Regions from separate parts of the Sodalis sp. RH16 genome, predicted to be linked through region 2. Evidence: predicted binding sites of a transcription regulator. Region 2 holds the regulator's gene; the other holds the start of a gene.
The links. The regulator CRP, encoded in region 2, controls carbon source genes, mostly activating them, when cyclic AMP is high. The targets are predictions, from matches to a motif close to ATGTGANNNNNNTCACAT.
Positions count from the first base shown of each region.

Region 1 (4,785 bases), 2.7 Mb from region 2:
TCGGTTTTCGCTTCCGGAGCCGCGGTTTTCACCGCGTCAGCCGGGAGAGCCGGAGCATGGGCCACTGCGGCGGCATCTGCGAAAGGCTCGACGTATTTACGTCCGTAGTAGGTATCCAGGAGAATTTGTTTCAGTTCGGCAATCAGCGGATAGCGCGGGTTGGCGCCGGTACACTGGTCATCGAACGCATCCTCGGACAGCTTGTCCACCTTCGCCAGGAAATCCGCTTCCTGCACGCCGGCTTCACGGATAGAGGTTGGGATACCCAAATCGGCTTTGATTTCATCCAGCCAGGCCAGCAGGTTTTCAATCTTCTGCGCGGTACGGTCGCCCGGTTGGCTCAGGCCAAGATGGTCGGCCACTTCGGCATAACGACGACGGGCCTGCGGACGGTCATACTGACTGAACGCCGCCTGTTTGGTGGGGTTGTCGTTGGCGTTGTAGCGGATCACGTTGGAAATCAGCATGGCGTTGGCCAGGCCATGGGGAATATGGAATTCCGAACCCAGTTTATGGGCCATGGAGTGGCAGACGCCCAGGAAGGCGTTGGCAAACGCGATGCCGGCAATAGTGGCGGCGTTATGAACGCGTTCACGGGCTACCGGGTTTTTCGCCCCTTCGTGATAGCTGGCAGGCAGATACTCTTTGAGCAGCTTGATGGCCTGCAGCGCCTGGCCGTCGGAAAACTCGGTGGCCATGATGGACACATAGGCTTCCAAGGCATGGGTTACCGCATCCAGACCGCCGAAGGCGCAGAGGGATTTCGGCATGTTCATCACCAGATTGGCATCCACAATCGCCATGCTCGGCACCAGGGCATAATCCGCCAGCGGATATTTCTGGCCGGTGGCATCATCGGTCACCACGGCGAACGGCGTGACTTCAGAACCGGTACCGGAGGTGGTGGTGATGGCGATCATCTGGGCTTTAACACCCATTTTCGGGAACTTATATATACGTTTACGGATATCCATAAACCGCAGCGCCAGTTCTTCGAACGGGGTGCCCGGGTGTTCGTACATTACCCACATGATCTTGGCGGCATCCATCGGCGAACCGCCACCCAGGGCAATGATGACGTCCGGTTTGAAGGACATGATCTGCTCTGCGCCCTTGCGAACGATGCTCAGGGTCGGATCCGCTTCCACTTCGAAGAAGACTTCGGTTTCAATACCGTGGCCCTTCAGTACGGAGGTGATCTGATCGGCATAGCCGTTGTTAAACAGATAACGGTCCGTCACAATAAAGGCGCGTTTGGCGCCGTCGCTGGCCACTTCATCCAGGGCAATCGGCAATGAACCGCGACGGAAATAGATGGATTTGGGAAGCTTATGCCACATCATATTTTCAGCTCGCTTGGCCACGGTTTTGGTATTGATAAGGTGTTTCGGGCCGACGTTTTCGGAAATGGAGTTACCGCCCCAGGAGCCGCAGCCCAGCGTCAGCGACGGTGCAAGTTTGAAGTTGTACAGGTCACCGATACCACCCTGGGAAGCAGGAGTGTTGATCAGAATACGCGCGGTCTTCATGGTTTCGCCGAAGAAATTCACGCGGTCCGTCTGATTGTCCTGATCGGTATAGAGGCAGGAGGTATGGCCGATGCCGCCCATTTCCACCAGTTTTTCCGCTTTGACCACCGCGTCTTCAAAGTTCTTGGCGCGATACATAGCCAGCATCGGCGAGAGCTTTTCATGGGCGAAGGGTTCGGTTTCGTCCACAACGGTGACTTCGCCAATCAGCACCTTGGTGGAGCCCGGTACGGTCAATCCGGCCATGGCGGCGATTTTCACCGCCGGCTGGCCGACGATACCGGCGTTCAGCGCGCCGTTTTTCAGAATGATGCCCTGAACCGCTTTCAGTTCTTCGCCGCGCAGCATGTAGCCGCCGTGGCTGGCAAAGCGTTCACGCACCGCGTCATAGACTTCGTCCACGACGATAACCGATTGTTCGGAGGCGCAGATGACGCCGTTATCGAAGGTTTTGGACATCAGGATGGAGGCTACCACCCGTTTGATATCGGCGGTTTCATCCACAACCACCGGGGTATTGCCGGCGCCGACGCCGATGGCGGGCTTACCGGAACTGTAAGCGGCTTTTACCATGCCCGGCCCGCCGGTGGCGAGGATCAGGTTAACAAGCGGATGGTGCATAAGCTGGTTGGAGAGTTCAACGGTAGGTTCGTCAATCCAGCCGATGATATCTTTCGGCGCGCCGGCGGCGATAGCGGCTTTCAGGACAATTTCAGCAGCCTTGTTGGTGGCTTTCTTCGCACGGGGATGCGGCGAGAAAACAATGCCGTTACGGGTTTTCAAGCATATCAACGCTTTGAAAATGGCCGTGGAAGTGGGGTTGGTCGTCGGCACGATGCCGCAGATGATACCGATGGGTTCGGCAATGGTGATGGTGCCGAACGTATCGTCCCGGGCCAGGATGCCGCAGGTTTTTTCATCTTTATAGGCATTATAGATATATTCGGAAGCGAAATGGTTCTTGATCACTTTGTCTTCCACGATACCCATGCCGGATTCTTCAACGGCCATTTTGGCGAGAGGAATGCGGGCATCGGCAGCGGCAAGGGCGGCGGCGCGGAAAATCTTGTCCACCTGCTCCTGGCTAAAATTGGCATATTCGCGCTGGGCTTTTTTAACCTTTTCCATCAAGGTGTTCAGTTCAGCGACATTAGTAACAGCCATAGTGCTCTCCTAATAAATGTTAAAATTTCGGTTAAATTGTTAAACTCTTTAAGTAAAAAGCCATTCCCTGTCGTTGTGAAAGACGCGGATATTAAGGTTAGTTTATCTGCACAAGGACAGATAGGCAGTGGCACAAAGGGCTATTTACTTAACGAGTTTGTTCAATCAGTTAGCGATCTTCATTTACAGGCGATTTTTTTCCAAGCCCCCTATGTCCATGGGATTATCGATTAACTGTATAGAGAAATAGTAAAGAGTATTGAGGCCAGTAATTGTGATTCAAATCACATTTTATTCATGCTGACTCCTTTCAGCAACGACAATTTGGAGCAAAGGTTACAATTTCACTACAGTCTCGTTAAGGGATGAAATGCCGTGCCAATGTAATCCGCATTCCATTAACATTCTATTTGCAAATAACAGCAAAAATTTTACTTGCTGCTTAGGTTACGGGTTATAAAGCAACGGCACAATATGAATAATGTCAAAAAGTATAGCGGTAAAATTAAAGGTGAAGGAACGGCGCCGGGGCAGAAGCGGCAGCTCAACAATCCATATGTTCCCATGGCGCGGCCAAGAGCACTACTGTACAGATAAATGATGATGAGTAACAGCGCTGGAGCACGCCCTGCGTTTTTCGGACGCCTCGCCGTAGAGCAAATGTTGCTCCAATGCTGATAAATCGCACCCAAAAGCGGCATAGATTATTAAATGCTCAATTAGTCTATTAGCCGGATAAATTAAGTGAAAACGTCGAATATTCAGCGGGATGCAATGCAGGCTAAAACCCGTGGCGATTTTTTTTTAGACTATCTCACAAAGCCACTTGTCACGATGCGGTACAGATGTTATTAGTGTTAATTCATGAATCATTAGGGATTTATTCTCTTTCCAGGTCATTTATTGCCCTGATGTGTTTTATTGTAACAATCAATAATTTGATTATGTTTTTTGACGCAAGGTCGACATTTCTTGATTTGATTATGATAGCAAATAACTTCTTTCCGAATCTGCGTTCCGCCGTATCAATTTTTTTGCCAGCCTTATGCCGGCTTGTTTCCCATATAGATTCAATGAATAAGGAATATCGCTTCTTTACCTTGCGGTTTCGTTCGCCGTAATTGGCCGAGGAGTGCCCATACCCGTTCATCGGGAATCTGCAGACAGCTGAAAATGCGTCATGCAATAATAAAAAACTGGAGTGCATTAATAATGACCAACATCACGAAAAGAACTCTATTGGCAGCAGGTATTATCGCCGCCCTGGGAGTGGTGTCCGTAGGTACTTCTTTCGCGGCGGTGGTACCCGCCGGCGTCACCTTGAGTGACAAACAGGAATTGGTACGTGGAAACGGCGCCGAACTGCAATCACTGGATCCCCATAAGATTGAAGGGGTGCCGGAAGCCAATGTCAATCGCGATTTGCTGGAAGGATTGGTCATTAGCGACCTGCAAGGCCATCCGCAGCCGGGTGTGGCGGAAAGCTGGGAAACCAAGGATTCCAAGGTCTGGATATTCCATTTGCGCAAAGACGCAAAATGGTCCGACGGCTCGCCGGTGACGGCGCAGGATTTTGTCTATAGCTGGCGGCGTTTGGCGGACCCGAAAACGGCGTCCCCGTATGAAAGTTATCCCCAGTATGCCCATATCGTTAATATTGACGATATCATCACCGGCAAAATGCAACCCGATACCTTGGGTGTGAAAGCGATTGACGCCAACACGCTGGAAGTCGATCTCAGCGAGCCCGTGCCTTATTTCCCCAAATTGCTGACCCACCCGTCCATGTCGCCTGTACCGCAAAAAGTGGTGGAAAAATTCGGTGATAAATGGACCCAGCCGGCTAACTGGGTGGGCAACGGCGCCTATAAATTAAAGGACTGGGTCGTCAATGAACATATCGTGCTGGAACGAAATCCACAATACTGGGACAACAGCAAAACGGTTATCAATCAGGTGACCTATCTGCCGATTTCCTCGGAAGTGACCGACGTCAACCGTTATCGCTCCGGCGAATCCGACATGTCGTATAATAATCTGCCTATCGAACTGTTCCAGAAACTGAAACACGATATTCCTAAAGAAGTGCATG
Region 1 covers NZ_CP178737.1:5,011,950-5,016,734, reverse strand. Annotated here, with positions in the region: gene adhE (bifunctional acetaldehyde-CoA/alcohol dehydrogenase) at 1-2,693, opposite strand, end outside; gene oppA (oligopeptide ABC transporter substrate-binding protein OppA) at 3,906-4,785, shown strand, end outside.
Region 1: a site for CRP is predicted at 2,966-2,983, ahead of adhE (bifunctional acetaldehyde-CoA/alcohol dehydrogenase). Genes of this name have one in related genera too.

Region 2 (4,785 bases):
AATACCGTCCAGGCGCGTTTACTGCTGAGCAAACGGCCGATAAGCGTACCAAAGCCGAGCCAAATAGTCCCGGAAACGATATTCACCGTCACAATACCAATACTGATGGCCCCCACCGAAGTAATATAGGCATTACCCGTCAGGCTGAAGCTGGCTACAGCCCCCAGCGCCATCAACCAGGCTTTGGGATTCAGGAACTGCAGCAGTCCGCCCTGGTAAAACGGAATGGGGCGTGGCGGCGGCGCATCCGTCTCCAATGTTTCATACGCCGCGGTGGCAATCTTCCAGGCTAACCACAGCAGATAAAGGGAACCGGCCACTTTGAGCATAAAATGCAATGACGGATACAGGGTAATTAAACCGCCGATACCGAAAGCCACCAATAGCAATATGCACTGCATCCCGAGCATAATACCCAGCATCAACGGCATTGAACGCCAAAAACCGAAATTCGCGCCGGAAGCGGTGAGCAGCATATTATTAGGACCGGGCGTAATGGCAGCGACCCAAAGAAAACCCAACATTGAAAGAAAAAGACTCGGTTCCACGTTTCGGGGGCTCCCCTCCCTTTATTGAAGGTAAGAAACTAACAGCGCGCCTGTATCCGCACAAGGCTTTGCTGGTGAAATTTCCTCAAGGCATTGAATCATTAACAAACTGGACATAACATGATGATTATTCCGTGGGAAGAAATCGACTCCGACACCCTGTATAACCTGCTTGAATCCTTTGTCTTGCGAGAAGGCACCGATTACGGCGAACAGGAAAAGACACTGGAGGCCAAAGTCGCCGATGTCAAACGTCAACTGATAAGCGGCGAAGCGGTAGTGGTATGGTCGGAACTGCACGAGACCATCAATATTATGCCCCGCGGCCAGTTTCATCCGGAATAACGCAAATTGGCCCTGCGCCGCTAAACATGATAACAATAATCAAGTCTTTCATGCCGGGCGCATGTGAATCTACCCGTCATACTTCAAGTTGCAGGCGCGTCCGCTTTCCTGCAACCTGAATTATTGAGGGTATCACGCCGTCATATAACGAAGCGTAGGGTTACCATGTCAGCACAACATCCCATTATTGCCGTTACCGGCTCCAGCGGCGCCGGCACCACCACCACCAGTCTGGCTTTCCGTAAAATTTTTCACCAGTTGAATATTCACGCCGCCGAGCTGGAAGGGGACAGTTTCCACCATTTTACCCGTCCGGAAATGGACATGGCCATTCGCAAGGCCCGCGATCTCGGGCGACATATCAGCTATTTCGGGCCGGAAGCCAATGACTTCGGCCTATTGGAACACACCTTCCTGCAGTATGGGCTCACCGGCCACGGCAAAGCGCGAAAATATCTGCACACCTATGACGAAGCCGTTCCCTACAATCAGATTCCCGGCACCTTTACTCCCTGGCAGCCGCTGCCGGAGCCGACGGATGTGCTGTTTTACGAGGGGCTGCACGGCGGGGTGGTTACCGACCACCATAATGTGGCGCAGCATGTGGATCTCCTGGTGGGTGTAGTACCCATCGTCAACCTGGAATGGATACAAAAGCTGGTGCGCGATACCAGCGAACGCGGACACTCCCGGGAAGCGGTGATGGATTCCGTGGTGCGATCGATGGAAGACTATATCAGCTACATCACACCGCAATTTTCCCGTACCCATATCAATTTTCAACGGGTTCCCACGGTGGACACGTCCAACCCCTTTGCCGCCAAGGCCATCCCTTCGCTGGACGAAAGCTTTGTGGTAATTCACTTTCGCGGCCTGGATCATATCGACTTCCCCTATCTGCTGGCGATGCTGCAGGGGTCGTTTATTTCCAATATCAATACGCTGGTGGTACCGGGAGGGAAAATGGGGCTGGCGATGGAACTGATCATGGGACCATTGGTAAAGCAGCTGCTGGAAGGCAAACGCATTGAATAAACCGGGCGCGGCCGGAGCGTCGCGCCCGCGGTAACGCATCCGTCATTCAGGACGGCAAACGCACTTCAAAACTATGGGTAACGTTCACGGATTTGCCGAGCATCAAAGACACCGAGCAATACTTTTCCGCTGACAGCTCCACCGCCCTTTCGACGATTTTGTCGGTGAGCCCCGTGCCGGAAACTATAAAATGTAAATTAATATGGGTAAATAACCTCGGCGCTTCGTCGCGGCGTTCAGAGGTCAGCTTGACTTCGCAATCACGCACATCCTGACGCCCTTTTTGCAGAATCGATACCACGTCGATGGCGCTGCACCCCCCAGCCGCCATAAGTACCATTTCCATTGGGCTGGGCGCTTTTTCCCCTGCGTTGCCATCCATCAAAATCTGGTGGCCGGAGGCGGATTCACCTATAAAAGACAGACCTTCGACCCATTTTACTCGTGCTTGCATTATGATGACTCCAGATAAAAAGTTTTTCCTGCACCCTACATTTTTATTGGAAAGGTGGCAATGTTACCTAACATACTTCATGCTGATGCAAGACAACAGAAGACACTGCTTCAAACCTATGCTAAAAACAAGGCTGGATCGACCTCATGATAATGAAAGGGCAAGAGAGCGATCGGAACATCACTAAAACCAGACCCTAATAAGTTCCCTAACGTCGCTCCGTTTACAACGGAGATGGATCGATAAAACAGCGCCGTAATAGGGAATACGATGTCCTGAACAAGGACAGCGATGACAAAAGAGGATAACAGCGAATGGTTCTCGGCAAACCGCAAACAGACCCGACTCTCGAATGGTTCCTGTCTCATTGCCATATTCACAAGTATCCATCGAAGAGTACGCTAATACATCAAGGCGAAAAAGCTGAAACACTTTACTACATCGTCAAAGGCGCCGTCGCGGTGCTGATAAAAGATGAAGAAGGTAAAGAGATGATCTTGTCCTACCTTAACCAGGGGGATTTTATCGGGGAATTGGGCTTATTCGAAGAAGGCCAGGAGCGCAGCGCCTGGGTTCGTGCGAAAACCGCTTGTGAAGTGGCTGAAATTTCTTATAAAAAATTCCGGCAACTGATTCAGGTGAATCCGGATATCCTGATGCGTCTGTCGGCGCAGATGGCCAGCCGCTTGCAGGTCACCTCGGAAAAAGTCGGTAATCTGGCGTTTCTCGACGTCACGGGACGTATCGCGCAAACCTTGCTTAATCTGGCGAAACAACCCGACGCCATGACCCACCCCGACGGCATGCAAATCAAGATTACCCGCCAGGAAATCGGCCAGATTGTCGGCTGTTCCCGTGAAACGGTGGGCCGTATTCTGAAAATGCTGGAAGATCAAAATCTCATCTCCGCACACGGCAAGACCATTGTCGTTTACGGTACGCGTTAAACGTTAATCAAACAGGCGTGGTACTCTGTGCCACGCCTGCTTGTTGGCAGCATGTGGCGTCGACTGATCTATCACCCCGAAGTCAACTATGCCTTGCGGCAAACCATCGTGCTTTGCCTGCCGGTGGCGATAGGGCTATTGTTCGGCAGCCTGCAGAACGGCCTGCTGTTCTCCCTGGTGCCCGCCTGTTGCAACATCGCCGGCCTGGATACCCTGCATAAACGCTTTTTTAAACGCCTGGCCATCGGCGGTACGCTGTTCGCCGTCAGCAGCGTACTGATCCAGTGGCTGCTCTTTGTACACGTACCCTTGCCCTTTATCATGGTGGGCCTGGCGCTGGTGCTGGGCGTCACCGGTGAAATCAGTCCGTTGCACGGGCGGTTATTACCCGCCTCCCTTATCGCCGCCATTTTTACCCTCGGCCTGACCGGCAACGCCCCGGTGTGGATCCCGCCGCTGCTGTATATCGCCGGTACCGCCTGGTACGGGCTGTTTACCGGCCTGTGGTTCCGATGGCTTAAAGAGCAGCCGATGCGGGAAACCCTCAGCCTGCTCTATAGAGAGCTCGCGGATTATATCGAGGCGAAATACAGCCTGCTGACCCAGCATACCGACCCGGAAACCGCCCTGCCGCCGCTGTTTGCCCGGCAGCAGCGGGTGATTGATCTGATTGCGCAAATTTACCAGCAGCTGCATATGCTGTCGGCCAACCATCAGCTTCAGTACAAACGTCTGCTGCGGACATTTCAGGTGGCTCTGGACCTGCAAGAGCATATCGCCGTCAGTTTGCATCAGCCGGACGAAGTGCAGAAGCTGGTGGAGCAGAGTCACGCTGAAGCGGTGATCCGCTATAATGCCCAATTGATTGCCGCCCGGCTGCGGGTGGTAGCGGACGATATCCTTTATCATCGGTTATCGGGCCGTTTCACCATGGCGGAAGCCCTGTCGGCGGTGGAAAAAATTGCCCAGCGAAATCCGGATAATCCGGTGGGGCAATTTTGTTTTTATCACTTCAGCCGCATCGCCCGGCTGCTCAGGACGCAACGTCCGCTCTACCGGCGGGATATCATGGCGGATAACCAGCAACGGCTCTCTTTCTGGCAGGCGCTGCGCAGCTACTGTTCGCTCAAATCCATGGCGCTGCGCAACGCCGCCCGGCTGGGCATTATGCTGGCCATCGGCAGCAGCCTGGGACTGGTGTTCAACCTGCCTAAACCCTACTGGATTCTGATGACGGTGATGTTTGTCAGCCAGAACGGCTATAACGCCACCCGGGTACGTATCCAGCACCGGGCGCTGGGAACCTTGGCCGGCCTGGTTATCGCCGCCGCGACCCTGCAGCTCCATCTGGGGGACGGCACGGTTTTATTGTTTATGCTGGTGGTGACCCTGGCGGCTTATCTGGTTTTGCGGAAAAATTACGGCCTGGCGATGACCGGCTTCACCGTAACCGCCG
Region 2 covers NZ_CP178737.1:2,280,620-2,285,404, reverse strand. Annotated here, with positions in the region: gene ACL2XJ_RS10395 (LysE family translocator) at 1-548, opposite strand, end outside; gene ACL2XJ_RS10390 (YheU family protein) at 672-893, shown strand; gene ACL2XJ_RS10385 (phosphoribulokinase) at 1,059-1,928, shown strand; gene ACL2XJ_RS10380 (OsmC family protein) at 1,975-2,382, opposite strand; gene crp (cAMP-activated global transcriptional regulator CRP) at 2,697-3,329, shown strand; gene ACL2XJ_RS10370 (YccS/YhfK family putative transporter) at 3,381-4,785, shown strand, end outside.